DNA from 4 places in the Pseudomonas sp. OTU750018 genome. Region 1 is predicted to be linked to each of the others. Evidence: predicted binding sites of a transcription regulator. Region 1 holds the regulator's gene; each other region holds the start of a gene.
What was found. The regulator FliA, encoded in region 1, starts transcription of late flagellar genes. The targets are predictions, from matches to a motif close to CTAAAGTTTNNNNNNNNNNNGCCGNTAA.
Positions count from the first base shown of each region.

Region 2: the regulator FliA is predicted to act here: its motif matches at 6,098-6,125, upstream of HCI85_RS13405 (flagellar protein MotY).
Region 3: the regulator FliA is predicted to act here: its motif matches at 4,700-4,727, upstream of HCI85_RS16050 (methyl-accepting chemotaxis protein).
Region 4: the regulator FliA is predicted to act here: its motif matches at 6,308-6,335, upstream of flgM (flagellar biosynthesis anti-sigma factor FlgM).

Region 1 is NZ_JAAPAU010000002.1:1,075,389-1,082,798, reverse strand. It holds gene flhB (flagellar biosynthesis protein FlhB) at 1-674, shown strand, start outside; gene flhA (flagellar biosynthesis protein FlhA) at 807-2,930, shown strand; gene flhF (flagellar biosynthesis protein FlhF) at 2,946-4,247, shown strand; gene fleN (flagellar synthesis regulator FleN) at 4,325-5,155, shown strand; gene fliA (RNA polymerase sigma factor FliA) at 5,152-5,898, shown strand; gene HCI85_RS13950 (chemotaxis response regulator CheY) at 5,996-6,370, shown strand; gene HCI85_RS13945 (protein phosphatase CheZ) at 6,390-7,178, shown strand; gene HCI85_RS13940 (chemotaxis protein CheA) at 7,190-7,410, shown strand, end outside.
Region 2 is NZ_JAAPAU010000002.1:956,473-963,882, reverse strand. It holds gene HCI85_RS13420 (NAD-glutamate dehydrogenase) at 1-4,132, shown strand, start outside; gene rnt (ribonuclease T) at 4,236-4,910, opposite strand; gene pyrC (dihydroorotase) at 4,907-5,953, opposite strand; gene HCI85_RS13405 (flagellar protein MotY) at 6,159-7,082, shown strand; gene HCI85_RS13400 (argininosuccinate synthase) at 7,214-7,410, shown strand, end outside.
Region 3 is NZ_JAAPAU010000003.1:114,057-121,466, forward strand. It holds gene HCI85_RS16030 (MerR family transcriptional regulator) at 1-216, opposite strand, end outside; gene HCI85_RS16035 (NADH:flavin oxidoreductase/NADH oxidase family protein) at 294-1,520, shown strand; gene HCI85_RS16040 (cupin domain-containing protein) at 1,517-2,173, opposite strand; gene HCI85_RS16045 (type 1 glutamine amidotransferase domain-containing protein) at 2,199-2,882, opposite strand; gene HCI85_RS16050 (methyl-accepting chemotaxis protein) at 3,003-4,574, opposite strand; gene HCI85_RS16055 (FAD-dependent oxidoreductase) at 4,833-5,906, opposite strand; gene HCI85_RS16060 (DUF3047 domain-containing protein) at 5,967-6,671, opposite strand; gene HCI85_RS16065 (FAD-dependent oxidoreductase) at 6,671-7,410, opposite strand, start outside.
Region 4 is NZ_JAAPAU010000001.1:605,074-612,483, forward strand. It holds gene HCI85_RS02980 (class I SAM-dependent methyltransferase) at 1-124, opposite strand, end outside; gene HCI85_RS02985 (transglycosylase domain-containing protein) at 424-3,507, shown strand; gene cheR (protein-glutamate O-methyltransferase CheR) at 3,580-4,407, opposite strand; gene HCI85_RS02995 (chemotaxis protein CheV) at 4,452-5,384, opposite strand; gene flgA (flagellar basal body P-ring formation chaperone FlgA) at 5,458-6,216, shown strand; gene flgM (flagellar biosynthesis anti-sigma factor FlgM) at 6,375-6,719, shown strand; gene HCI85_RS03010 (flagella synthesis protein FlgN) at 6,805-7,272, shown strand; gene HCI85_RS03015 (flagellar brake protein) at 7,353-7,410, shown strand, end outside.

The sequences.
Region 1 (7,410 bases):
CCCTGATTCTGTTGGTGGGCGTAGCGGTGCTTTCGGCCTGGCAAGAAGACCTGCTGGCGATCGTCCATGAACCGATTGAAGCGGCCATCCTGCACTCCGCCACGGTGGTGGGCTGGAGTGCATTGTGGATGTCTTGCGGGCTGATTCTGATTGCCGCCGTGGATGTGCCGTTTCAGCTCTGGAGCAGTAAGCAGAAGCTGATGATGACCAAGCAGGAAGTGCGCGACGAGTACAAGGACAGCGAGGGCAAGCCCGAGGTCAAGCAGCGTATTCGCCAGTTGCAGCGTGAAATGGCCGAGCGACGCATGATGCAGTCGGTGCCCGACGCTGATGTGGTCATCACCAACCCGACGCACTTTGCCGTGGCCTTGAAGTACGACCCGGCCAAAGGCAGTGCGCCGGTGCTGCTGGCCAAGGGCGGTGACTTCACCGCATTGAAGATTCGCGAAATCGCCAACGAGCACAAGGTCATGGTGCTGGAATCACCAGCCTTGGCGCGGGCGGTGTTCTATTCCACTGAGCTGGATCAGGAAATCCCGGCCGGCCTGTACCTGGCCATCGCTCAGGTCTTGGCGTACGTCTACCAGCTGCGTCAGTACCAGGCGGGCAAGGGCAAACGTCCTGGCCCGTTGCCGGATATGCCCATCCCGCCAGATTTACGCCGCGACGAGTAACGCTCAGCCACATTGCTTTGGCGCGTTGGCTGTTTGACGGGCTCTGACAAAGTTGGACAGCTTCTTGCAAAACCCCTCCCAAAGGCGCGACTCGCGTCAAAAGATTGAATTGGCTGGGGTAGTGGTGTGGCAATAGATCGCTCACAAATGATCGGTGATGTGCGCAGTAACCTGTCGGGGTTGAAACAGGGCAACCTGGGCATCCCACTGTTGCTGCTGGTCATGCTCGGCATGGTCATGCTGCCGATTCCACCGTTTCTCCTTGATGTGCTGTTTACCTTCAGTATTGCCCTGTCGATCGTCGTCCTGCTGGTAGCGATCTACGCCCTGCGCCCGCTGGATTTCGCGGTATTCCCGACCATTCTGCTGGCGGCAACCTTGCTGCGTCTGGCGCTTAACGTCGCCTCCACGCGGGTGGTGCTACTTAACGGTCAGGACGGTCACGACGCTGCGGGTAAGGTGATCCAGGCCTTCGGTGAGGTAGTGATCGGTGGTAACTACGTGGTCGGTATCGTGGTGTTCGCGATCCTGATGATCATCAACTTCGTGGTGGTCACCAAAGGTGCCGGACGTATCTCCGAGGTCAGTGCGCGTTTCACTTTGGACGCCATGCCGGGCAAGCAGATGGCCATCGACGCGGACCTGAATGCCGGGTTGATCGACCAGGCGGAGGCCAAGAAGCGTCGCAGCGAAGTGTCCCAGGAAGCCGACTTCTACGGCTCCATGGACGGTGCCAGCAAGTTTGTACGCGGCGATGCGATTGCCGGCCTGCTGATTCTGTTTATCAACCTGATCGGTGGCATCGCCATCGGTATTTTCCAGCATGACCTGAGTTTCGCCGACGCCGGCCGTATCTACACTTTGCTGACCATCGGTGACGGCCTGGTGGCGCAGATTCCATCGCTGCTGCTGTCGACTGCAGCGGCGATCATGGTGACCCGTGTTTCCAGCTCGGAAGACATGGGCGCCCAGGTCAATCGGCAGATGTTTGCCTCGCCGCGGGCGCTGGCGGTGACGGCTGCGGTGATGATCGCCATGGGCTTGGTGCCCGGCATGCCACATTTCTCTTTTATCAGCCTGGGCCTGGTGGCTGCGGGTGCCGCGTACTGGATTGCCAACAAACAGCGTACAACCAAGGAAAACGAAATCAAGGAAGTGCAGCGCCAACAGGAATTGCTGCCGGCGCAGAAGGCTCAAGAGGTCAAGGAGCTGGGCTGGGACGACGTAACACTGGTGGATATGGTCGGCCTGGAAGTGGGTTATCGGCTGATTCCGTTGGTTGACCGTAACCAGGGTGGCCAGCTGCTGGCGCGGATCAAGGGCGTGCGTAAGAAGCTCTCCCAGGAGATGGGCTTTCTCATGCCCTCGGTGCATATCCGCGACAACCTGGACCTGCAGCCCAATGCCTATCGCCTGACGCTGATGGGGGTCAGCGTGGCCGAGGCCGAGGTGTACCCGGATCGCGAGCTGGCGATCAACCCGGGCCAGGTGTTCGGTCCGCTCAATGGCATCGCCGCCAAGGATCCGGCATTCGGTCTGGAGGCGGTGTGGATCGACCCGACTCAGCGCGATCAGGCGCAGTCGCTTGGCTACACCGTGGTAGACGCCAGTACCGTAGTGGCGACCCACCTCAACCAAGTCCTGCACAAACATGCCCACGAGCTGCTGGGTCATGAGGAAGTGCAACAGTTGATGCAGCTCTTGGCCAAGAGCTCGCCGAAGCTCGCTGAAGAGCTGGTGCCAGGAATGATTTCCCTGTCAACCCTGCTCAAGGTGCTGCAGAGCCTGCTGCAGGAACAGGTGCCGGTACGCGATATCCGCACCATCGCCGAGGCCATCGCCAATGTTGCGGTGAAGAGTCAAGATCCCGCCGCGATGGTGGCGGCGGTACGCGTCGCGTTGGCTCGCGCAATCGTGCAAAGCATTGTGGGACTAGAGCTGGAGCTGCCTGTGATCACGCTGGAACCCAGGTTGGAACAGATATTGCTCAACAGTATCCAGAAGGCCGGTCAAGGCTCCGAGGAGGGCATCCTCCTGGAACCTGGCATGGCCGAGAAGCTGCAGCGTTCCCTGGTGGAAGCGGCGCAGCGCCAGGAGATGCTCGGCAAGCCAGTGATTCTGCTGGTTGCCGGTCCGGTCCGGGCGATGCTCTCGCGATTCGCGCGGCTGGCGGTTCCGAGTATCCATGTACTGGCATACCAGGAAATTCCGGATAACAAGCAGGTCACCATCGTTGCGACGGTGGGGCAGAACTAACCGAGGTTACAGGCCATGCAGGTCAAACGCTTTTTCGCCGCTGATATGCGTACCGCCATGAAATTGGTGCGTGATGAGCTGGGTGCCGATGCCTCGATCATTGGCAATCGCCGGGTAGCCGGTGGTGTCGAATTGACCGCCGCGCTGGATTATCAGGTGCCAGCCGCACCGGCCCGTCAGCCCAACCCTGCGTTGGAAGCAGAGCTGCGCAAGACTCAGGCGAAAATTGCCACGGCCCAGGCCGAGCTGACCACCCGCACTCAGGTCGATGCCGGCAAAGATCGTCAGCTGTTTGGCGCGGCAGACAGCCTGCCTGCTGACAGCTTGGCGGCCGTGATGCGCAAATCGCAGGCAGTGCCAGCTGCGGCAACCGATCAGCGCGCTCTGGATGCCATGCGTTTCGAACTGCATGGCCTGCGTGAGCTGATTGAAGTGCAGCTGGGCTCGATTGCCTGGGGTCAGTTGCAGAACCGTCGCCCGCAGCAAGCCAATTTGTGGCGTCGCCTGCAGCGCATGGGCTTGTCGGCCGAATTGTCGAAAGCGCTGCTGGAGCGTGTGAATACGGTGACTGAACCTCGCCAGGCCTGGCGCATGGTGCTGGCGCATCTAGCTCACGCGATCAAAACGCCGAAGCAGGAACCGATGGAAGAGGGCGGCGTAATCGCCTTGGTAGGCCCCGCTGGCATGGGCAAAACCACTACTTTGGCCAAGCTGGCCGCGCGTTACGTGCTCAAGTACGGCGCGCAGCATATTGCCCTGGTCAGCCTGGACAGCTACCGCATTGGTGCTCAGGAGCAGCTCAAGACCTTGGGGCGTATTCTCAATGTCCCGGTGACCCTGGTTGACCCTGGCCAATCGTTGACTCAAGCCTTGGCACCGCTGGCGCGTAAGCGAGTGGTGCTGATTGACACCGCCGGCCTGCCCGCCAATGACCCAGCCCTGCGCATGCAGCTGGAAACGCTGGCCAGCCGTGGCGTCAACGCAAAAAATTATCTGGTTATGGCCGCTACCAGCCAGGGCCAAGTGCTGAAAGCCGCCTACCATAGTTATAAGCGTTGCGGCTTGTCTGGCTGCATTCTGACAAAAGCGGATGAGGCCACCAGCCTGGGTGAGGTTTTAGGACTGGCTATTAGCCAGCGTCTACCGGTAGCCTATCTCGCTGATGGGCCACGCATTCCCGATGATTTGCAGATTCCACGCAGTCATCAATTGGTTAGCCGGGCCGTAGGGCTGCAGGCGACCCAGGATCCAAGCGAAGATACGATGGCGGAGATGTTTGCCGGGCTTTACCAGCAACCCGCACGACGCGTCAGTTAAGCGTCCTGCTGTTGGCAATGAACCGCGCTTAGCCAGCCAAGTGGCTCCAGTCGAAGTTAGACAAGGTGTGTAGAAATATGGGTATGCATCCCGTACAGGTGATTGCGGTGACCGGCGGCAAAGGTGGCGTCGGTAAGACCAACGTCTCGGTGAACCTGGCGTTGGCCCTGGCTGATCTCGGCCGTCGGGTGATGCTGATGGACGCCGACCTTGGCTTGGCCAACGTCGACGTGTTGTTGGGCCTCAGCGCCAAACGCACCCTGGAAGACGTTATCAGTGGCGAGTGCGAGCTGCGCGATGTGTTACTGCAGGGCCCTGGCGGCATTCGTATCGTGCCGGCAGCCTCGGGTATTCAGAGCATGGTGCAGCTGTCACCCATGCAACATGCGGGGCTTATCCAGGCGTTCAGCGATATCAGTGACAACCTCGACGTGTTGATCATCGACACCGCCGCGGGTATTGGTGACGGTGTTGTGAGCTTCGTGCGCGCTGCCCAGGAAGTGCTGGTGGTGGTGTGTGATGAGCCGACTTCGATTACCGATGCCTACGCACTGATCAAATTGCTTAATCGCGATCACGGCATGAACCGTTTCCGGGTATTGGCCAATATGGCCCATAGCCCGCAGGAAGGTCGCAACCTCTTTGCTAAGCTGACTAAAGTGACTGACCGTTTCCTTGATGTTGCCCTGCAGTATGTAGGCGCGGTGCCATACGACGAGTCAGTGCGCAAGGCCGTGCAGAAGCAGCGTGCGGTCTACGAAGCCTTTCCGCGTTCGAAGTGTGCGCTGGCGTTCAAGGCGATAGCCCAGAAAGTTGACGCCTGGCCGTTACCGGCCAATCCGCGTGGCCATTTGGAGTTTTTCGTTGAGCGTCTGGTGCAGCAACCGATCGCGGACACGGCTATATGACAGCAGCCTCTGGACTTCGTATGTATAGCAAGGCGCAGGCGCAGGATTCCCAGCACCAGTTGATCGAGCGCTACGCGCCCCTGGTCAAACGCATTGCCTATCACCTGTTGGCCCGCCTGCCGGCCAATGTACAGGTCGACGATCTGATTCAGGCCGGAATGATCGGCTTGCTCGAAGCGTCAAAAAAATACGACTCCAGTAAAGGCGCCAGTTTCGAAACGTTTGCGGGTATTCGCATTCGCGGTTCGATGCTCGATGAAGTGCGCAAAGGCGACTGGGCGCCACGTTCGGTGCATCGCAATAGCCGCATGGTCAGTGATGCAATTAGAAAAATTGAGGCCAGAACGGGTCGAGACGCTAAAGATCAAGAGGTTGCGGCCGAACTCCAATTGAGTCTCGAGGATTACTACGGCATTCTTGGCGACACTTTAGGCAGCCGCCTGTTCAGTTTCGACGACCTGTTGCAGGACGGCGAACACGGTGGGCTGGGTGAAGACGCTGGCAGCAACCACCTCGAACCTTCTCGTGATCTGGAAGATGAACGCTTTCAGGCGGCCCTGGCAGATGCCATTGCCAACCTGCCGGAGCGCGAGCGCTTGGTGTTAGCGCTATATTACGATGAAGAACTGAATCTTAAAGAGATCGGCGAGGTGTTAGGGGTTAGCGAATCACGTGTAAGCCAACTACACAGTCAGTGTGCCGCACGTTTACGTGCTCGACTGGGTGAGTGGCGCGCACATTGAGTTGTATTCGCTGATGCTGGGCCGGTTTCACGATTAAAAGCGCATGCAGGTTGCTGCCTGCGTTTGGGACTGTACGGAGGTCGACTTGGACAAGAACATGAAAATCCTCATCGTTGATGACTTTTCAACGATGCGACGGATCATCAAGAACCTTCTGCGTGACTTGGGGTTCACCAATACCGCGGAAGCGGATGATGGCGTAACCGCGCTGCCCATGCTGCAAAGCGGTAGCTTCGATTTCCTCGTGACTGACTGGAACATGCCTGGCATGACGGGTATCGATCTGTTGCGCGCAGTGCGTGCGGATGATCGCTTGAAAACCTTGCCGGTGCTGATGGTCACGGCAGAAGCCAAGCGTGATCAGATCATCGAAGCAGCCCAGGCGGGGGTTAACGGTTATGTGGTCAAGCCGTTCACAGCCCAAGTGCTGAAAGAGAAGATTGAAAAGATCTTCGAGCGGGTCAACGGCTGATGTTTGCCACGAGGGTGCTATGGAGCATAAAGATTCCGTTCAAGGTGACCTTGAGTCGACCCTGAAATACAACGCTCGCCAACTGGTAGATAGCCTGGAACAAGGCAACTTTGGTGAAGCGGTACAGCTGATACATGAGCTCAACAAGGCACGTGACCGTGGTCTTTACCATGAAGTCGGTAAGCTGACTCGTGAGCTGCATAACGCCATCGTCAATTTCCAGCTCGACCCCCGTGTGCCACATGCCACTGAGGTTTCGCAAATTACCGATGCCACTGAGCGCCTGAATTATGTGGTGACGATGACCGAAAAAGCGGCCAATCGCACCATGGATCTGGTCGAGCAAAGTGCCCCGCTGGTAAATGACCTCAGCGATGAAGCGCAAAGCCTCAGCGGTGATTGGGGGCGCTTCATGCGCCGCGAAATGAGTGCCGATGGCTTTCGCGAGTTAGCCAAGCGTGTGGAGCTGTTTCTCGCGCGAAGCGAACGCGACGGTGCCAAGATTTCTGCACACCTCAATGACATCCTGTTGGCTCAGGATTATCAGGACCTGACCGGCCAGGTGATCAAGCGTGTAACGCAGCTGGTTACCGAAGTGGAAAGCAACTTGCTGAAACTGGTGCTGATGGCCAGTCAGGTCGATCAGTTTGCCGGCATTGAGCACAACCATGAGTTGCTCCGCGCCGAACAAGAAAAACAAAAAGAGCCTTCGCGTGGTGAAGGTCCGCAGATTCATGCCGATAAGCGTGAAGACGTCGCATCCAATCAGGATGATGTCGACGACCTGCTTTCCAGCCTGGGATTTTAGGAGCACGTCTTATGAGCTTCGGCGCCGATGAAGAAATCCTCCAGGACTTCCTGGTAGAGGCCGGCGAGATTCTTGAACTACTGTCTGAGCAGCTTGTAGAGCTGGAAAGTCGCCCGGACGACATGAATCTACTCAACGCCATTTTTCGCGGGTTTCACACCGTCAAAGGTGGTGCTGGCTTTCTCCAGCTCAATGAGCTGGTGGAATGCTGCCATATCGCAGAAAACGTCTT
Region 2 (7,410 bases), 120 kb from region 1:
CTATGAAGAATTCACCGTTGCCGACAGCACTGGCGGCGGCAGCATGGTCTATGACGAGAAGTCCCTGCTGGGCTTGTCCAAGCGCCTGCGCAGCGGCCTCAAGGCCGATGAGTTGCATATCGAACCGGAAGCCGTGGCCTACCTGCGCGAGCCGCAGCTGCTGTCCTTCGCCAAGGCTGCCGTGCCGAGCCGCGTGCACCGTCCGGCTTATCCTGACCTGGTGTCGATTCGCGAGCTGGACGCCAAAGGCAAGGTGATCAAGGAATGCCGCTTTATGGGCCTGTACACCTCGGCGGTGTATGCCGAGAGCGTGTGGAACATTCCGTTTATCCGCCGCAAGGTGGCGGTGATCAAGCAGCGTTCAGGTTTCGACAGCAGCGCGCACCTAGGCAAAGAGCTGGCTCAAGTCCTGGAAGTGCTGCCGCGTGACGATCTGTTCCAGACCCCGGTGGACGAGCTGTTCAACACCACCATGGCGATCGTGCAGATTCAGGAACGCAACAAGATTCGCGTGTTCCTGCGCCGCGATCCGTACGGCCGTTTCTGCTACTGCCTGGCTTATGTGCCACGCGACGTGTACTCCACCGAAACCCGCATGAAGATCCAGCAGGTGTTGATGGAGCGTCTGCAGGCCACCGATTGCGAGTTCTGGACCTTCTTCTCCGAGTCGGTACTGGCGCGGGTGCAGTTCATCCTCAAGGTCGACCCGAAGAACCGCGTGCAGATCGACCCGCTGCGCCTGGAAAAAGAAGTCATTCAGGCCTGCCGTTCGTGGAAGGACGATTACACCAGCCTGATCGTCGAAAGCCTCGGCGAAGCCCAGGGCACCGAAGTGCTCAGCGAATTCCCCGGCGGTTTCCCGGCCGGTTACCGCGAGCGTTTCGCCCCGCACTCGGCGGTGGTGGACATGCAGCATCTGCTTAGCCTGAACAATGAGCGTCAGCTGGTGATGAGCTTCTACCAGCCGCTGACCCAGGGTGAGCAGCAGCTGCACTGCAAGCTGTATCACGCTGATACGCCGCTGCCGCTGTCGGACGTGCTGCCGATTCTGGAAAACCTCGGCCTGCGCGTACTGGGCGAGTTCCCTTACAAACTGCGCCGCGCTGATGGCCGCGAGTTCTGGATTCACGACTTCGCCTTCACCTATGCCGAAGGCCTGGATGTTGATATCCAGCAGCTCAACGACACCCTGCAGGGCGCTTTCGTCAATATCGTTGGCGGCGCAGCGGAGAACGACGGCTTCAACCGTCTGGTGCTGATGGCCGCCATGCCGTGGCGTGATGTGGCGTTGCTGCGTGCTTACGCCCGCTACCTCAAGCAGATTCGACTGGGCTTCGACCTCAGCTATATCGCCAGCACCCTGGTCAACCACGCTGATATCGCCAAGGAGCTGGTGCGCCTGTTCAAAACGCGTTTCTACCTGGCGCGCAAGCTCACCGCTGATGACCTGGAAGACAAGCAGCAGAAGCTCGAGCAGGCGATTCTCGCCGCGCTGGACAACGTTGCGGTGCTTAACGAAGACCGCATCCTGCGCCGCTACCTGGACTTGATCAAAGCCACACTGCGCACCAACTTCTACCAGACCGATGCGGCCGGGCAGAACAAGTCCTACTTCAGCTTCAAGCTCAATCCGCGGGCGATTCCGGATATTCCACGGCCGACGCCGAAGTTCGAAATCTTCGTCTACTCGCCGCGTGTCGAAGGGGTGCACCTGCGCTTTGGCGACGTCGCCCGTGGCGGCCTGCGCTGGTCGGACCGTGAGGAAGACTTCCGCACCGAGGTGCTGGGCCTGGTCAAGGCGCAGCAGGTGAAGAACGCGGTCATCGTACCGATGGGTGCCAAGGGCGGCTTTATCCCACGACGCCTGCCGGTTGGCGGCAGCCGTGATGATGTGTTGGCCGAGGGTATTGCCTGCTACCGGATCTTTATTAGCGGCCTGCTGGATATCACCGACAACCTGAAAGACGGCGCCGTGGTGCCACCGCAGAACGTGGTGCGTCACGATGGCGACGATCCGTACCTGGTGGTGGCGGCCGACAAAGGCACCGCGACCTTCTCCGATATCGCCAACGGCATTGCTGCCGAATACGGCTTCTGGCTAGACGATGCCTTCGCCTCGGGCGGCTCGGCCGGTTACGACCACAAAGGCATGGGCATCACCGCCAAGGGCGGCTGGGTCTCGGTACAGCGCCATTTCCGCGAGCGCGGCATCGACGTGCAGAAAGACAACGTCACCGTAATCGGCATCGGCGATATGGCTGGCGACGTATTCGGCAACGGCTTGCTGCTGTCGGAAAGCCTGCAGCTGGTCGCAGCCTTCAACCACATGCATATCTTTATCGACCCCAACCCGGATGCGGCCAAGAGCTTTGTTGAGCGTCAGCGCCTGTTCGATCTGCCGCGCTCCAGCTGGGCCGATTACGACGCCAAGCTGATTTCGGCGGGTGGCGGGATCTTCCTGCGTAGCGCCAAGAGCATTGCCATCAGCCCGCAGATGAAAGAGCGCTTCGACATCAGCGCTGACAAGCTGGCGCCAAACGAACTGCTGAACGCCTTGCTCAAAGCACCGGTGGATCTGCTGTGGAACGGCGGCATCGGCACCTACGTGAAATCCAGCAAGGAAAGCCACGCCGATGTCGGCGACAAGGCCAACGACCTGCTGCGCGTGGATGGCCGCGAACTGCGTGCCAAAGTGGTGGGTGAGGGCGGTAACCTCGGCATGACCCAGCTGGGTCGTGTCGAGTACGGCCTCAATGGCGGCAAGAGCAACACCGACTTTATCGACAACGCCGGTGGTGTGGACTGCTCCGACCATGAGGTGAATATCAAGATTTTGCTCGGCGAAATCGTCGGCGCGGGTGACATGACCGGCAAGCAGCGCAACAAGCTGCTGGTGGAAATGACCGATGCTGTTGGTGGCCTGGTTTTGGGCAACAACTACAAGCAGACCCAGGCGTTGTCGCTGGCTGAGCGCCGTGCGCGTGAGCGGGTGAGTGAGTACAAGCGCCTGATGACGGCTCTGGAAGCGGCCGGCAAGCTGGATCGTGCCCTGGAGTTTCTGCCTACCGACGACGAGCTCAACGAACGTGCCGCCAATGGTCTGGGTCTGACTCGTCCTGAACTGTCGGTGCTGATCTCCTACAGCAAGATTGACCTCAAGGAATCGCTGCTGAAATCCTTGGTACCGGACGATGAGTACCTGGCGCGTGAGATGGAAACCGCCTTCCCGCCGCTGTTGGCGAAGAAGTTCGGTGAGCCGATGCGTCGCCATCGCCTCAAGCGCGAAATCGTCAGCACGCAGATTGCCAACGACTTGGTTAACCACATGGGCATCACCTTTGTGCAGCGCCTGAAGGAGTCCACCGGCATGAGCGCGGCGAATGTCGCCGGCGCCTATGTGATTGTGCGTGACCTGTTCCGCTTGCCGCATTGGTGGAAACAGATCGAGGCCCTGGACTACCAGGTCCCAGCTGAGCTGCAACTGCAGTTGATGGATGAGCTGATGCGTCTGGGCCGCCGTGCGACGCGCTGGTTCCTGCGCAGCCGCCGCAACGAGCTGGATGCGGCCCGTGACGTGGCGCATTTCGCACCGCGTATCGAGGCCCTGGTCGGCCGGCTCGACGAACTGCTCGAAGGCCCAGCCCGTGAACAGTGGCTGGCGCGCTTCCAGGGTTATGTCGAGGCCGGCGTGCCGGAAGAGCTGGCGCGTGTGGTCGCCGGTACCAGCCATCTGTACACCCTGTTGCCGATCATCGAAGCGTCGGACGTGACCGGGCAGGAGCCGGCTCGGGTTGCGGCGGCGTACTTTGCCATTGGCGGGTCGCTGGAGCTGTCCTGGTATCTGCAGCAGATCACCAGCCTGCCGGTGGAAAACAACTGGCAAGCGCTGGCCCGTGAAGCCTTCCGCGATGACCTGGACTGGCAGCAGCGCGCCATCACCGTGTCGGTACTGCAAATGGCCGAAGGCCCGGCGGATATCGAAGAGCGGGTCGGCGTTTGGCTGGATCAGCACCGCCGTCTGGTGGATCGCTGGAAGGTCATGCTCGGCGAGCTGCGCGCGGCCACCAACACCGATTACGCCATGTACGCTGTGGCGAACCGCGAGTTGATGGACCTGGCGCAAAGCGCCTGATAAAGGCAGCGCAGGCTTGGCCTGCGCTGTTCCTGACCCAATAAAAAGCCCCGCCTAGTGCGGGGCTTTTTTATGAGCGATGGTTATGCGGCGACTATGGGTTTTAGTCGTCGAAATCCATCCAGCCGCCCATCTCTTTCCAGCGGTTTACGATGCCGCAGAACAGCTCGGCAGTCTTCTCTGTGTCGTAACGTGCCGAGTGTGCTTCCTTGCCGTCGAAGTCGATGTCGGCGGCCTGGCAGGCTTTGGCCAATACGGTTTGACCGTACGCCAGACCAGCCAAGGTGGCGGTGTCGAAGCTGGAGAATGGGTGGAACGGGTTGCGCTTGATGCCGGTGCGGTTTACCGCGGCATTGAGGAAACCCAAGTCGAAGCTGCTGTTATGGCCAACCAGGATCGCCCGCTTGCAGCTGTTGGCTTTCAGCGATTTGCGCAGGCCACGGAATATTTCCGTCAGTGCGTGCTCTTCAGTGACGGCCATGCGCAGCGGGTGATCGAGCTTGATGCCGGTAAAGTCCAGCGCCGCTTGTTCGATATTCGCGCCTTCAAACGGCTCGATACGGAAGAACTGGGTGTGCTCAGGGTAGAGGAAGCCGCCTTCGTCCATGCCGATGGTGGTAGCAGCGATTTCCAGCAGGGCATCGGTGGCGCAGTTGAAACCACCGGTTTCCACGTCCACGACTACCGGTAGATAGCCACGAAAGCGCGCGGCCATCGGGTGGCGCGGGCCGGAGTGGCTGCTGCTCTCGAGTTCGTCGTCGTACAGGTCTTCGCTCACGCGTGGTTCTCCAGCAGACGCCAGCGCAGGGTTTCACCGGCGCGCAGCGGGATAACGGTTTGCTCGCCCAATGGCAAGCTGGCCGGTGCGGTCCAGTCTTCACGCACCAGGGTGATGCTGTCGGTGTTGCGCGGCAGGCCGTAGAAGTCCGGGCCGTTCAGGCTGGCGAAGGCTTCCAGTTTGTCCAGCGCATTGCGCTGCTCAAAAGCCTCGGCATACAGCTCGATGGCCGCATAGGCGGTGTAGCAACCGGCGCAGCCGCAAGCGGCTTCTTTGGCATGCTTGGCATGTGGCGCCGAGTCGGTGCCGAGGAAGAACTTGGCGTTGCCGCTGGTGGCAGCATCCAGCAGGGCGTCCTGATGGGTGTTGCGCTTGAGAATCGGCAGGCAATAGAAGTGCGGGCGAATGCCGCCAACCAGCATGTGGTTGCGGTTGTACAGCAGGTGATGGGCAGTGATGGTGGCGCCGACGTTGGCCGAAGCGCCTTGCACAAACTCCACCGCATCACGGGTGGTGATGTGCTCAAACACCACTTTCAGGGTCGGGAAACGCTCGACCACACGGCTCAGGTGCTCGCCGATAAAGATCTTCTCGCGGTCGAATACATCGATCTCACTGCGCGTCACTTCACCGTGCACCAGCAGCGGCAGGCCGACTTCGGCCATGGCTTCGAGCACCGGGAAAATCTTGTCGATGCTGGTCACGCCAGAATCGGAGTTGGTAGTCGCGCCGGCCGGGTAGAGCTTGGCTGCATGCACAAAGCCCGAGGCCTTGGCCGTGCGCACATCGTCAGGCTGGGTCAGATCGGTGAGGTACAGCACCATCAGCGGCTCGAAGCGGCTGCCGGCAGGGCGGGCGCTGAGAATGCGCTGGCGATAGGCATCGGCTTCGCTGGCATTGCGCACGGGCGGTACCAGGTTGGGCATGATGATGGCGCGGCCGAAGGTGCGGGCAACATCGGCGACGGTATGCGGGAGAACGCCACCGTCGCGCAGGTGGATGTGCCAGTCGTCGGGACGCAGCAGGGTAAGGCGGTCAGTCATGGAAGCTTCCAGGCGGGCAAAACGTAGTGAGAATGCTACCGGAAAAGCCCCTTGGCAGCACGCTGAAAGCGGCTGTCGCGGGTAAAGCGGATTGAAGGCGGGGTTGGTTTATGGTCCGCCCCGAGCAATAGCCATAAAGCACTGCTCAAGTTTTCCGCCGTGGCACCGATAGACAGAAGGTAAGCCGTATTCCCTGGAGTCTGTCGTGCGACCCTACCCACTCGCGGTGCTCTGCCTGCTGGCAAGCCAGCCTGTCCTAGCCATCAGCTTCCAGACTCGTCTGGAGAAGATTGAGTGGCAGGTCGAAGGCGATCAGTTCGAGTGCCGCCTGTCGCAACCGATCACCGATTTCGGTTCTGGGGTGTTTGTACGCCGTGCGGGCGAACAGGTCACCTTCAGCCTAAAAGCCCGTGAGCGCTGGCTGGGGTCCGGCAATGCAACCTTGCTGGCGGCGGCGGCGCCCTGGCAGCCGGGGCGCGGTGATATCAACTTGGGCTCAGTCAATGTGATGCCGGCCGAAGTGCTGTTCAACAGTTCGCAAGAGCAAGGCACGCGCTTGCTGACTGGTCTGTTGGAGGGGCGCAGTCCTCTGGTACGCCACCGCGCAGCCATGGGTGGTGACGCGGTTGAGGTGCGCCTGCTGCCGGCCAAATTCAATAAGGCCTACCACGAGTACCTGGATTGCACGGCCAAGCTGCTGCCGGTGAATTTCGATCAAGTGCGCAAGAGCCAGGTCGGCTTTCCAGGTGGGGGGGTGGCGCTGGAACCGCTGGCCCAGGCCAAACTCGATATCATCCTCAGCTTTCTCAAGGCCGACCCCAGCGTCAATCGCATTCAGCTAGACGGCCATGCCGACAATGGCGGTAATCGCCTGACTAATCGCGATTTGTCGCGCCGCCGTGCGTTGGCTGTGATGGAGTACCTCAAGGCCAACGGCATTCCTGCCGAGCAGATCACCATGCGTTTTCATGGTGAGCGCTACCCGGTGGCGCCTAATAACAACGAAGCCAATCGGGCGAAGAACCGCCGAGTAACCATTCTGCTTGACCGGGTGCCGGAAGTTGCAGTGCCTCCTGCGCCAGCAGCGGAGCCGGCGCCTGCTGCTGCGGATCCTGCGGCCACCTCCTAGCACCTGCAACTCGTCTGTTGTCCAACAATTATCCGTCGCTTGGTCGTCACAAGCTGTCGCGCCTCTGTAAATCAGGCGGCATGGGCAGTAGAATCGTCGGTTTTCCCGCACAACCCCGTGGAGTTGATGGCATGGCCGACGTAAACAAGGTAGTCCTGGCATATTCCGGTGGCCTGGACACTTCCGTGATCCTCAAGTGGCTGCAAGATACCTATAACTGCGAAGTGGTGACCTTCACCGCTGACCTCGGCCAGGGTGAGGAAGTCGAGCCGGCACGCGCCAAGGCACAGGCCATGGGCGTCAAGGAAATCTATATCGACGACCTGCG
Region 3 (7,410 bases), on a different contig from region 1:
CTGTGATTCGCCTTGCGGCAGCAGCCGGCGGATTTCGTCGAGGCTGAATCCGGCTTGCTGCGCACAGCTGATGATGCCCAGGGTCTGCACCGCCTGTTCAGGGTAGTGGCGGTAGCCGTTGGCCTGACGTTGCGCGCTGATCAGCCCACTGGCCTCATAGAAACGTATGCGCGACGCCGCCAGCCCCGTGCGGCTGGCCAGTTCACCGATTTTCATCCTCAGTACTCCGGGCTATTGACCTTAAAGTTGACTTTAACCTTAGCCTTGCTCCACCTGCTACCTCGGAGTACGCCATGACTGCCTTTCAACCGCTGCACCTGCCCAACGGTACTGTCATCCCCAACCGCATTGCCAAGGCGGCGATGGAAGAAAACCTGGCTGACGCCAGCCAAGGCCCGTCCGCTGAATTGCTGCGCCTTTACCAGGCCTGGGCCGAGGGTGGTGCCGGGTTGCTGATCACCGGTAACGTGATGGTCGACCGCCGCGCCATGACCGGCCCCGGCGGCGTGGTGCTGGAGGATGAGCGCCAGCTGGATAAATTCCGCGAGTGGGCCCGGATCAGCCGCGCTCAAGGCGGGCAGGTCTGGATGCAGATCAACCACCCTGGTCGGCAAATGCAGGCCAACCTTGGCCAGCAGACCGTTGCGCCGTCAGCGGTCGCGCTGGAGCTGGGTGGCCTGTCGAAAATGTTCCCCGTGCCCAAGACGCTGGATGAAGCAGAAATCCAAACTCTGATTCAGCGCTATGCGCGCACCGCACAGTTGGCCGAACAGGCCGGCTTTACGGGCGTGCAGATCCATGCGGCGCACGGTTATCTGCTCAGCCAATTCCTTTCGCCGATCAGCAACAAGCGCAGCGATCGTTGGGGTGGTCCGCTGGAAAACCGTGCGCGCTTTCTGCTTGAGGTGGTCAAGGCGGTACGGGCTGTGGTGGCCCCTAGCTTCTGCGTAGCAGTCAAACTCAACTCGGCGGACTTCCAGCGTGGCGGCTTCGACGCGGCCGATGCCAAGCAGGTGGTGCAGTTGCTCAATGAGCTGGCGGTCGATCTGGTCGAATTGTCCGGCGGCAGCTATGAAGCGCCCGCCATGCAGGGCGATGCCCGCGACGGCCGTACCCTGGCGCGCGAAGCCTACTTCCTGGAGTACGCCGGTGAGATTGCCGCTGTGGCGAGCATGCCGGTGATGGTCACCGGTGGGATTCGTCGTTTGCCAGTGGTCGAGCAGGTGCTGGCCAGCGGCGTGGCCATGGCTGGGATCGCCACGGCCCTGGCGATCAACCCGGCGCTGCCGAAACAGTGGCAGGTCGGGCAGCCCAGCAGCGCTGAATTGCCGCCTATTCGCTGGAAGAACAAGGCGTTTGCCTCCCTGGCATACATGGCCGTGGTGAAGTTTCAACTGCGCCAACTCAGCCTAGGCAAGCACACCCACGCTGGGGTCTCGCCGCTACGCGCGCTGTTGTTGGAACAGCTGAAAAGCGCGCGACGTACCCGCCACTACAAACGCCTGATGGCAGCGGGTTAATCGGGCAAATGCCCGGTTTTGACCCAGATCAGGCAGCCTGCTTCGCTGAACGGTGTGTGCTGTGACAGGTGTGGGCTGCGCAGCCAGCTGCCGGCCGGGTAGTCGCCGAACTCGTCCTGAAAGGTGCCTTCAAGCACCAGGATTTCTTCGCCGCCCCAATGCCTGTGTGCACTGAAGTAGGTGCCGGGGGCCCAACGCACCAGCGCCACGTGCTCGGTACCGTGCTGGTGCAACGGCAACACCTGCAGGCCCGGCACCAGTCCGGGTCGCCATTGCGCCTGGGTGCTGTCGATCACCACGGGCTGATCATCAGCTTCATCGAACTGCATCAGTTTGACGAAGATCGTGCAGCCTTCGCGGCTGAAGGGTGCGTGGTGGCTGCCGATGGGGTTACGTACGTAAGTGCCGGCGGGGTAATCGCCGCGCTCATCGGAGAACACCCCATCGAGCACGAGAAACTCCTCGCCGCCGGGGTGGTGATGCTCGCTGAAGCGCGAACCTGCCGCGTAGCGCACGATGCTGGTGGCGCGCGCCACCTCCTCGCCGATGCGGTCCAGCATGCGCCGCTCCACCCCTGGCATGGGTGAAGCCACCCAGGGGCTGTCGGCCGGACGGATCAAGGCGCGCTGACTAAAGTCGGCATTCAGTTGCATGGTCGCCCCCTTCACTCCGTCTGATTCAAGCCTGCTTGAGCAGGTGGATCAACGCGTCTGCGGTGGCATCCGATGAGGCCGGGTTTTGCCCGGTGATCAGCAGACCATCTACGGCTACATGGCTCTGCCAATCGTTCGTGCTGGTGTAATGGCCACCGTTGGCTATGAGCATATCCTGCACCAGGAATGGCACCACGTCGGTTAGCTGCACCGCAGCCTCTTCGCTGTTGCTAAAGCCGGTGACTTTCTTGCCGCTGACCAGCGGCAGACCGTTGGCCGCTTTGACATGACGCAGCACACCCGGAGCGTGACAGACCGCCGCTACCGGTTTGTTTTGTGCCTGGAAGTGTTCGATCAGTGCGATGGAGGTGCGGTCTTCGGCCAAATCCCACAGTGGGCCATGGCCGCCCGGATAGAACACGGCGTCGAAATCATCGGCCTTCACCTGGCTCAGCGGCACGGTGTTGGCCAGCGCCTGTTGCGCTGCCGGATCAGCACGGAAGCGCTCGGTAGCGGCTGTCTGTGCATCAGGGGCGTCGCTCTTAGGGTCCAAAGGTGGCTGGCCGCCTTTGGGCGAGGCCAGGGTCAGTTGCGCGCCGGCATCCTTGAACACGTAGTACGGCGAGGCGAATTCCTCCAGCCAGAAGCCGGTCTTCTGCCCGGTGTTGCCCAGTTGGTCGTGTGAGGTCAGTACCAGCAGGATCTTCATGGGTATTCCTTGGGGCGCAGGCCCTGATGAGCAAAGAGGCATGCAGCTTACGCGCGTTAGCCGCTGGCGATAATGTAAACGGCTTAATGGTGCCTATCACGTGCAGGCATACAGCGCCGATCAGGGTTCGGGTTTGTATCCGAGGCGAATGCCGCCCCAATGCCGGCCGTTGACCATAATTGGCACCGACAGGTCATGCATCAGCTCACCGGTGTCGCGCATATAGGTCTGCAGCAGCACCGGTTTCTGATGGCTGCCACAGCGGATGCCGGTGCGGTCGTTGAACAGGCGCTTGCTGCGACTCTTCAGCGTGTCCACAGCGCGGTCACCGCATGGTGGGTGGTTGAAGGCATTGTTGTGCGTTGGTACGTAGCCTTCGGCGGTGCAGGCGATGGCGAACACCAGGCCTTCGTGCTGGCTGAGCAGGGGTTCCTGAATGGCCGGCAGTACCTGATCGGCATAGCCGTCAAAGCGCGTTTTGTACTTGGCCGGGAAGCTGCCGGCAATCGGCTGGTAATGACGGTCGAACAGGTCACTGGCGCTGATCCGTCCGCTTTGCAGATCAGCCTCGAACTGCGCGGCAATCTGCACTGCGGCGCTGCGTGCGAGGTCGTAGATGCGCTGGTGGTAGTCATCCAGGCCGACTTCGGCGAGCTGTTCGCTGACGCTTTCGGCCTGCGCGACTAACCGCTCGGCGGCGCTGCTGAGTTGACGCGTCTGCCCTTCGCTGTCGCTAACATCGCCGCGCAGCTGGCCGACCGCCACAGACAGTTCAGCCAGGCGTTCGTGGTTCTGCCGGGTGCCGCTGTCGATCTGGCTGACCTGATCCTCTACATTTGCCGCCAATCCGGCAATGCCTTGCAGTTGCGCGCCGGTGTGCTCGACCTGCTGCGCGGCCAGGGTCAGTTGTTCGGCCTGCTGCTGCATATGGCTGACCACCGCCGCGCTCTGTTGGCGGATATCGCTGACGATCTGCCCGACTTCCTCGGTGGCGCTGCTGGTGCGGCCGGCCAGGTTACGCACCTCATCGGCGACCACCGCAAAGCCGCGGCCGAGTTCACCAGCGCGGGCCGCCTCGATGGCCGCATTGAGCGCCAGCAGGTTGGTCTGGCTGGCAATCGACTGGATGACCTGGGTGACTTTCTCGATCTGCTCGGTGCGACTGCTCAGGCCGTCAATCAGCTCGCGGCTGGTGGCGGTCTGCGCACTCAGGTGCTGCATGGCGTCGATTGCCTGACGCAGCTCCTGCTGCCCGCTGCTGCTGTCTTGCCGCACGCTTTGCGCGGCAATCAGGGTCTGTTCGGCGCGCTGGGCACTGTCCTGTTCGGTGTGGGTGATGGCCTCGGCGGCCTGGTTGATCTGCTCGGTGGCGCTCAGTTGCGATTGCAGTTTGCCGGCCAGCTGCTGCGCCGCATGCGCCACTTCAGCGGCGGCCAGGGCGTTGTGGCAGGTGTGCCGCGACAGGTTCTGGCTCAGGGTGCTGAACGCATCATGTGGCGTCTCGGCGGATACGGGCAGCTCTTCATGCTGGCGCTGCCAGGGCCCCAGCCACGGCCACAGGGCCAGCAGCAGAAAGGACGGAATGCTGATAAACCAGGGCAGCTGGATCTGCTGGTACGTCACCATCAACCCGGCCAGCCCGATGGCATGCAGCAGGCAGGCCTTGGGGTAGGTAATAAACGCAGAACGCATGACAAACCTCGTTATTTTTATTCTGGTCGAACCACGACCAGAAACTGCCTCGGCACGCCACCATGAAGTGGACGGGCCATGCCTGCTGAAATGGGAGTGCGTGCAGCTGGAGATGCCTGGGTAGGCAATCGGCCGCTGTCAGCGAATCTATAGACCATAGCGGGTGTCGCTCCCTGCGGCCAACCTTTGCTGGGAGGATGATTCGAGCACCCGTGGCGGTTCAGGGCCATGGCACTTTGGTAGCAGGTGGATCAGTCCTTACAGGCGATGGCGCTGAATAAAGCCCTTGTCGAGAAAATCCTTCCAGCGCCCGTAGAAACGCCCGCCGGCACTGTGTCCATGCCAGTCCAACAGGGCGCCGCCGTCGCCGGTGGCCAGCAGCGCTAAGCTCTGGCGTTGCGGCCGGTAGCGTTTGAGGGGCAGGCCGCGCAAGGCGGCGCTGAGGTTGTTCGCCAGCACCGGCCCCTGGCGCACCGCGTACACCCCGCTTTTGCGTGCGCCGGGCAGGCTGGCGCAGTCGCCCACGGCGAAAATCGTCGGGTGGGTGTAGCTCTGCAGCGTCGGCGCAATCAATACAAAGCCCTGCTCATCGCAGCCCAGCCCGCTGTGCGCCGGCCAGGCAAAAGCCTTGGCTCCGCTGGCCAACAGCAGTCGCTGACCACGCCAGACCGGTTCGTCGCCGCTGAACAGGCAGTCGTCCTCAATGCGGCTGATTGGGCAATCCTCGCGCACCCACACACCACGCTGACGCAGATGGCCGAGGGCACGCAGACGCACACCAGCAGACAAACCATCGAGCAGATGCCCGGCACAGAACAGCGCAAGTTGCGGCACCTTCCCGGCCAAGGCCAGCGCCAGTTCAACTCCCGCCGCGCCGCCGCCGAGAATCGCCAAGGGCTGAGGCTCGGCCTGCCAGCGTTGCCAACCATCAAGAAATTCCGCGAAGGGTTTTACTGCCAGCACCTGCATGGCATCACCGTGCTGCGCAGGTGCAGAAACCTGCGCGCCGACATTCAGCGACAGCCAGCTGCCATTCAAGGTTTGCCCATTGGCTAGTTGCACCTGTTGCTGTGCGGCGGACAGGCTTTCCAGCGGGCTGACAATCAACTCGACCTTGGCCGCGCGGCACAGCGCCTGCAGCTCGACCTGGCAATCCTCTGGCCGATGCCGGCCAGCCAGCAGCCCCGGTAGCATGCCGGAATACCAGGCCACCGGACCGGCACTGAGCAGCGCAACGCGCCCCGGCGGCCGCTCGACCAGGGCCCAGCGCCGCAGCACGCCGAGGTGGGCGTGGCCGGCGCCGATCAATAGAAGGTCGTAATGAGTGCTCACACGCGGACGTCCGTCAGGTAATCGGTGTGCGCTAATGGTACGGGCTTGCGCCGCGGCCCGTTAGCGCTGCAACTGCGGCACGGCAAAATAGCTTTCGGCCAACTCCCCGGTGTTGTCGCTGTCGGCGGCAAACACCACACCAAGAATCCTGCGCGGTGCGCTGCCAAAGGCGGCGGTGGCATCGGCATTCAGGTCGCGGGACTCGCTGAGCCATTGCCCCAGTGGCGCTTCGGGACCGCGCAGCACGTGCATTTCCACCGTCTCGGTGTAGGCGCTGCGCGCGTGGGTGCCGGGTGTCGCGCGGTTGTCCCAGACATAGCTGAGGGTTGCCGCTGGCAGATCAGGGTCGAAGAAGGTGCGCGCCAGGCGCAGCTTCTGCCGGGTGACGAAGCTCAACGAATCCAACGGGTAATCCAGCAGCACATAAACCCGCGCGGCGTAGTCGTCCCCTTCACGGGTGGCGAAGCGCGCCTGTTCCAGTTTGCGCTCGGTGCGCCACTGCCAGCTCAGTTGCCAGGGCTGATCGCCGGGCAGGTCCAGCGGATGCAGTAAGCCGCCTGCGGCGGCATCGGCCTGAATGCGCAACACCTGCTGGCCATCCTGCTCGACCAGCGTACGTTCGGACGGTTTGAGTTTGGGGATATCCGCCAGGCGCCAGGGCGCTGACCATTCGCTGCTGGGCGGGCCGGCCGTCCAGGGCGTCAGTTGGTTTTCGGCTTGCGCCAGCGGCGTCAGCATCAGCAGGGCCAGCAGTAACCTACTCATCAGCTGCGGCGCCAGGTATGGAAACGCTCGACCAGGCGCAGCAGGCCTTGCGGGGCATGGGCGCGTTTCCATTCGCCGGCCGCGTACTTGTTGGCCTCGGCCATGGTCGGGTAGGTGTGAATGGTGCCGAGAATCTTGTTCAGGCCCAGGCCATGCTTCATCGCCAGCACGTATTCGGCGAGCAGCTCCCCGGCGTGTTCGCCGACGATGGTCACCCCGAGAATCTGATCCTTGCCCGGCACGGTGAGCACTTTGACAAAGCCGTGGGCAGCCTCGTCGGCAATCGCCCGATCGAGGTCGTCGATGCCGTAGCGGGTCACCTCGTAGGCAATGTTCTGCGCCTTGGCTTCGCCTTCGGAGAGGCCGACGCGGGCGACTTCGGGGTCGGTAAAGGTGCAGGCAGGAATCACCCGGTAATCCACCTTGAAGCGCTTGAAACCTGAGAACAGCGCATTGACCGCCGCATACCAGGCCTGGTGCGCCGCCACATGGGTGAACTGGTACGGCCCGGTGACATCGCCCACCGCATAGATATTGGGGAAGCGTGTCGCCAGGTATTCGTCGGTTTCCAGGGTGCCGTTAGGCCGCACCGTCAGGCCCAGTTCCTCGACGCCGTAGCCGCTGACATTGGCCACCCGGCCGAGGGCCAGCAGCAGACCGTCGAAGGCGATGGTCACCTCCTCGCCGGTGTCCACGCGGCGGGCGACCATGCGTTGTTCGCCATTGACCACTTCAAAGC
Region 4 (7,410 bases), on a different contig from region 1:
GAACGATGGCGGCATCCGTCACCAACCGGCGGCTTTCAATGCGCTGCTCGCGCACGGCTGCCGTCCAGGCATCGGCATTGGCCTGCCAACTGAGGTTGAGTTGCTCCCGATGATCGCGCTGCATCGCTCACTCGTCGCCTGTTCCGTCACGGCAAAATTCCAGCCAACTGCGCCTCAACGCAGCATCACCACAATCGTGCACCAGTTCCCGTATCGCGGTGTTGCCGCTGATCACTTAATCCAACAGCCGCGCATAAAAATCAGCAAAAAATCTTCCGGCTGCCAAGCCCATCCCGGCTTACCTACTGCACCAACGACTAAACTACAGGCAGTGGCCAGCTGAGAGGAACTCAGTGCTCAAGCCCGCTGATGTTATTCAGCAACCTGTCAAACCTATGGATGAGTACATCAGGCTAAATGAATATGGGCGCACCTTGGCAACTCGATATCACCACCCTGCCGGCCGGCGAACCACCTAACCGGCGCAAGCGCATCAGTAAAGTGAAGGTCACTTTCTGGCTGCTGGTTTTACTGCTGTGCATCGCTGCCGGCTTTTGGCTGGCCGAGGAAGTGCGCACCTCACGCTTTCAGGCTCAGGAACTCAGCCGCTATGCGCAAACGTTGAGCTACCAGGTCAAGCCAGGTCCCAGCCCGTCGATCATCTACCCCAAAGAAGGCCCTTTCGATAAGCGCCAGGGCTATACCTACCTGCCCCTGATGCTGGAACGCCTTGGCCAGCGCAATTACATCGTTCAGCAGCAGGCGCAGTTCTCCCCCGCCCTGCTCAGCTATGCCCAGCGAGGCCTGTTTATCCCCTACCCGGAAAAAATCCAGAGTGGCCTGCGCATCAGTGATTGCAGCGGCACGCCCTTCTATGAATTTCGCTACCCGCAACAGCGCTACCCAAGCTTCAACGCCATCCCGCCACTGGTAGCCAGCAGCCTGCTGTTTATCGAGAACCGTAAGCTGCTCGACCCCGAGCAGCCGCTGGCCAATCCGGCGGTGGATTGGCCGCGCTTTGTGATGGCAGCCATCTCCCAGGTTGGCAAGCTGCTGGACATGCAGGACCAGTCTGCCGGCGGCAGCACGCTGGCCACCCAGTTGGAGAAGTACCGCCACTCCCCGGATGGCCTGACCTTGTCGGCCACGGAGAAACTGCGGCAGATGCTTTCCGCCAGCGTGCGCGCCTACCAGAGCGGCCCGCAGACACTGGCTGCGCGGGAAAATATCGTGCGCGACTACCTCAATAGCGTGCCGCTCTCCGCCGCCCCCGGGCATGGCGAAGTGCATGGCCTGGCCGATGGCCTGCGCATCTGGTTCGGCGCGGACTTCACCCAGGTCAATCTGCTGCTCGACCCGGCGCGCTCGCCAGATGCCAGCCTGGCCGAGCGCGGCCTGGCGCTGCGTCAGGTACTGGCCCTGATGATTGCCCAGCGCCGCCCCTCGTATTACCTGGCTCAGGGCCGTAATGACCTGGCCGAACTGACCGATAGCCATATCCGTCTGCTGGCCGGCGGCGGCCTGATTGACGCGGCGCTACGCGATGCGGCACTGAACCAGTCACTGGTCTACCGCGACTGGGCCCTGGAGCCCAACCTGCAGGTGGTGGACGGTAACAAAGGCATCAGCGTTTCGCGGGCACGCCTGTCAGCCATGCTCAACATGCCGCTGTATGACCTGGATCGCCTCGACCTGAGCGCCACCAGCACGCTGAACAACCAGCTGCAGCAAGCCGCCAGCCAGTACCTGCAGCAATTGGCCGACCCGGAGTTTGCCGGGCAAATCGGCCTGTTTGGCGAGCGTCTGCTGTCCCCGGAAAAGACTGCCGATGTGCGCTACAGCTTCACCTTGTTCGAGCGCACCAGTAACGGCAGCGTGGTACGGGTGCAAACCGACAGCACAGACCAGCCGTTCGACATCAATGAAGGCAGCAAGCTGGAGCTGGGCTCCACCGCCAAGCTCAGGGTGCTGGCCACCTACCTGGAAATCATTGCCGAGCTGCACCAGCGCCATGCCGGCCAAAGCGCCAGCGAATTGCGCGCTGTCAACGCTCAGGACAACCTCACCCGCTGGGCCATCGGCTATCTGCAGAGCACCCCCAACGCCAGCCTACCGGCCATGCTGGATGCCGCGCTGGAGCGCAAATACTCGGCCAGCCCGGGCGAGCGTTTCTTCACTGGCGGCGGCATTCACACCTTCGCCAACTTCCGCCGCGAAGATAACCAGCGCATCGCCAGCATGCGCGAAGCCCTGCGCGAGTCGCTCAACCTGCCATTTATCCGCCTGATGCGCGACCTGGTGCGCTACAGCACCTACCAGGGCCCGAACAACAGCGCCGAACTGCTCAAGGATGATAAGGACCCGCGCCGCCAAGCCTACCTGCAGGACTTCGCCGACCGTGAAGGCACCACCTTCCTGCTGCGTTTCTGGCGAAAATACCAGGGCCAGCCCGAGCAACAGCGCCTGGACACCTTCCTCAACGGCCTGCGCCACACCTCGGTACGCCTTGCCGCCGTGCACCGCTACCTGATGCCAAATAGCGATGAAGCCAGCTTCGCCGCCTTCCTGCGCAAATACCTGCCCCAGGAAAAACTCAGCGATAAGCGCATCGCCGAGCTCTATAAGAGCTACGGCCCCGGCACCTACAGCCTGCCTGATCAGGGCTATATCGCTCGCGTCCACCCGCTTGAATTGTGGCTTTTGGGCTACCTGATCGAACAACCGCAAGCGACCTTCAGCAATGCGGTGGCCGCCAGCCAGGACGAACGCCAGGAAGTCTACGGCTGGCTGTTCCGCAGCAGACACAAGAGCGCCCGCGACAGTCGCATCCGCATCATGCTGGAGGTGGAGGCCTTCCTCGATATTCACCGGCGCTGGCAAAACCTCGGCTACCCCTTCGCCCACCTGGTCCCGTCGCTAGCAACCGCCATCGGCAGCTCTGGCGACCGGCCGGCCGCGTTGGCCGAACTGGCTGGAATTATTCAGAACGACGGCATTCGGCAGCCCACAGCTCGCATCGACAGCCTGCACTTCGCTGCGGATACGCCCTATGACACCCTGGTGGTCCGCGATCAAACCGAGGGCAAACGAGTGATGGCCTCTGAGGTTGCGGCCGCGTTGCGCAGCGCCCTCGCCGATGTGGTTGAAGCCGGTACTGCGCGGCGCCTACTCGGTAGTTTTATCCAGGCGGACGGCCAACCGCTGAAAGTCGGCGGCAAAACCGGCACTGGCGACAATCGCATCGAAACCGTTGGCGCCGGTGGCCGGGTAATCAGCTCGCGGGCGATGAACCGTACGGCAACGTTCGTGTTCTACCTCGGCGCTCGCCACTACGGGACGCTTACCGCTTTCGTCCCAGGCCGCGCTGCAGAAAGCTTCCGTTTCACCTCAGCCCTGCCAGTGCAGGTGCTCAAGGGCATGGCCCCGATTCTGCAGCCCTACCTTGAGCCAGATACCCACAGCCAGTGCCTGCCACCCAGCCCCGCGACGCAGGTCAGCAACTCGTAAGGCCAGCATTAAAAACTGTCCGCAATAAAAAACGGGAGGCCAATGGCCTCCCGTTTTTCAATACAACGACTGTTACTTCGCTTTGTAGATGATCCCAGGACTGCACTGCACCATCTGGTAGTGGTTAGGCAGGCCATTAAGCGCTTCGGAAGCCCCCAGAAACAGGTAACCGCCCGGCTTCAACATGGCATGAATGCGCGTGAGGATATCCTTCTTCACCTCAGCCGAGAAGTAGATCAGCACGTTACGGCAGAACACCACATCGAACTTGCCGAGGCTGGCGTAACTGTCCAACAGGTTCAGCGGGCGAAACTCAATGCGACTACGAATGGCTGGTTTGACCACCCAACGCCCCGGCCCTTTAGGGTCGAAATAGCGCTGCAGACGCTCCTGGGAAAGCCCACGCCCCATCGCCAGACTGTCGTATTCACCGGATTTACAGTTGATCAACATGGTCGGCGAGAGGTCAGTGGCCACAATCTGCAAACCACCCTTGAGCTGACCGATATTGGTCTTCTCGAACTCGTCGATGGTCATCGACAGTGAATAAGGTTCCTGCCCCGAAGAGCACGCCGCCGACCAGATGCGCAGGCGCTGACCGGGGCTGGCCTTGATCATCTCCGGCAGCACACGGTTTTTCAGCACTTCAAACGGATAAGTGTCGCGAAACCACAGGGTTTCATTGGTCGTCATGGCATCGACCACCTGCTCACGCAGACCACTTCGTGGCTGACTCTGCATGCGCTGCACCAGCTCACCCAGGGTCTTGATGCTGTTCTGCTCCATCAACTTGTTGAGCCGACTGGAAACCAGATACTGCTTGTTGGTGCCAAGCAGGATGCCGCAGGCTTTTTCCAGGAAAGTCCGGAACTGCTCGAAATCCAAATTACCTGTAGACACTCGCGAGGCCTCGACAAACATATGATTCACTGAGGGCAAAGCCCTCAGTCCCCTGCCGCGATATTGATGCGGTCAGCTACCCGTGCAGCCAGGTCATCCGGGCGAAACTTAGCGAGAAAATCATCCGCGCCGACTTTCTTCACCATGGCCTGGTTGAACACGCCCGATAACGAAGTATGCAGGATGATGTGCAGCTTTTGCATGCGCGGATCTGCGCGGATCTCCGCGGTCAACGTATAGCCATCCATTTCCGGCATCTCGATGTCGGAAATCAGCATCAAAAACTCTTCTGCGGGATTTTTGCCCTCGTCCACCATCGCCTTCAGATAATCCAGTGCCTGACGCCCATCATTCAGCGCAACCACCTCCACGCCGACAGTTTCCAGACAGCGAGTAACCTGTTTACGCGCCACCGATGAGTCGTCGCAAGTCAGTACACGTTTACTGACCGCGCGAGCCTGGGTCTCCGCATTCAGAACACCTTCAGAGATAACCTCAGATGTCGGAGCCACTTCGGCCAGAATCTTCTCGACATCAATGATTTCAACCATCTTGTCGTCAAGGTGGGTGACCGCTGTGAGGTAATGGTCACGACCGGTGCCCTTGGGTGGTGGATGAATCGACTCCCAGTTCATGTTGACGATGCGCTCTACCGAGTGCACCAGAAAGCCCTGAACCTTGGTGTTGTATTCAGTGATGATGACAAAGCTGTTGTCGATGTTAGCCAGCGGCGCGCTGCCGGTGGCCATGGACAAATCAAGAATCGGGATAGTGCCGCCACGGATATTGGCGACACCACGAACAACCGGGCTCGATTTCGGCATGATGGTGAGCTTGGGGCACTGCAGCACCTCTTTCACCTTGAAAACATTGATCCCATACAGCTGGTTGCTGTTCAGACGAAACAGCAACAACTCCAAACGATTCTGCCCAACCAACTGAGTTCGTTGGTTAACCGAATCCATCACACCGGCCATACCCAAACTCCTTATTTGAGTAACAGATTGCTGTCAGCGTAGCAGGCGGCACGCGCCTTGCTATCTGACCCATATGAACACTGAAACGACAACGAACCGACACTCACTGGCAAAATGCCGCTACTGGCTGGCAGTTGTACCCGCTTTGCTGGCAGTCGGCTATAGCGCTTTGGCAACAGCCAACGCCACACGACCTGAACAACTTATCGGCGCTGGCGAAGTTTTTCTTGAGCAAGCGGTGAACGATTATTTACAGCGTAGCAACATCGCTGGCCGCCATGAGATTCAAATCAACCGACTCGACCCACGCTTGCGTCTGCCAGAGTGCCAGCAGCCCCTGACCACAACCTTGGAAAGCCCTGCGGAACCGATTGGCCGCGTCACCCTGCGCGTACGCTGTGACGGCGCCTCGCCTTGGACGGTGTTTGTGCCCGGACAAGTGCGCCTGTACCGGGAAGTGGTGATCGCCAGCCGACCGTTGAAGCGCGACATCCTGTTGACACAAATGGACGTGATGTTGGCTGAGCGGGATGTCGGCCTGCTCAACCAGGGCTATCTCACTGCACTTAAGCAAGCTATCGGCAAAAAATTGACGCGCCCTTTGTTACCCGACCAGGTGCTTGCGCCCATCCATGTACAAATGGCCGACGCCATCCGCAAAGGTGATCAGGTTGTTATCAGCGCCCGCAGCGCAGGTATCAGCGTGCGAATGCAGGGCGAAGCCTTATCTGACGGCATAATTGGCAAGCAGATCAGTGTGCGCAATCAACGCTCGAACAGAGTAATCAGAGCCCGTGTAATCGGCCCTGGACAGGTTGAAGTAGCGATGTAGGCATGATTCTTGTTTTAAACTTTGTTCACTCGGTGAGCTGACGATTATCCACACTGTGTTTAGACTGTTATTTGGCGCACACTTTTTTGCCCTAAAGTTTTCCAGGGCAATGCCGACAAGCTAGGCAAGCGTCCAAACTCTGTTCGAGGTTTTGCATCATGGTCATTGACATCAACCGGCTCAACAATGCCGCATCGCCAGCCAATTCGGGGCGGGCCGGCAGTGCGCAGGCAGGTGGCCAGAACGAAGCCATCAGCGGCAAACAGCCTGGCAACGTCCCCAACCCTGCCGAGCAGGCACAACAGGCCGGCAAAAGCGGTGAGTCCGTGCAGCTGAGCCGTGATGCGCAACAGCTTCAGAAAGTCAGTGAGAAGTTGCGCGATCAGCCGACCGTCAATAAAGAACGCGTTGCCCAACTCAAGCAAGCAATTGAAGACGGCAGCTACCAAGTTGATAGCCAGCGCGTTGCCAGCAAACTGCTTAATTTCGAATCCCAGCGCTAGTCACCGGGCTACGCTGGGGTAATTGGTCGCCCAATAGACGCTGAATGCTACTCGCATCAGTGCCTGTTACCCCGAAGAGCCTGCAATGCACGACACCCAGTTGCTTGAACTGTTCACCAACGATATCGGCACCGCCGAGCAGTTGCTTGAATTGATCGACACCGAATTCCAAGCCCTCAGCGACCGCGACCTCCCTCGCCTGCAAAGTATCCTCACGGAAAAACTGCCATTGCTGACGCTGCTCGACCAGCACGGCAAGATACGCAGCCAGCTGCTTAGCAGTCTCAACCTCAGTACCGACCGTGCAGGCCTGCAAACGCTTGCAGCTCAGTCCAATCAGGGCGAGCTGTTGCTGGAGCGTGGCGACCAGCTCAACAGCCTGCTCGAACGCTGCCAAGCGGCCAATCTGCGCAATGGCCGGTTGATTCGTTCCAGTCAGGCGTCCGCTCACAGCATGCTCGGCATTCTGCGCGGCAACGAGACACCCAGCCTCTATGACAGCCGCGGCAGTGCCGCTAGAATCGGCCAGCAGCGCCCGCTTAGCCAGGCCTGAAACCCAACAAGGCACAGGGGACATACTGTCATATTGCCAGTATGCTAGTGCCATAGTATTTGCTCGGAGAGTTATGGACCGTGTCCAGTCCTTTTAGCCAGGAAGATGGCCCGCAGCCGCCCAAGGTGCTCAAGGCAC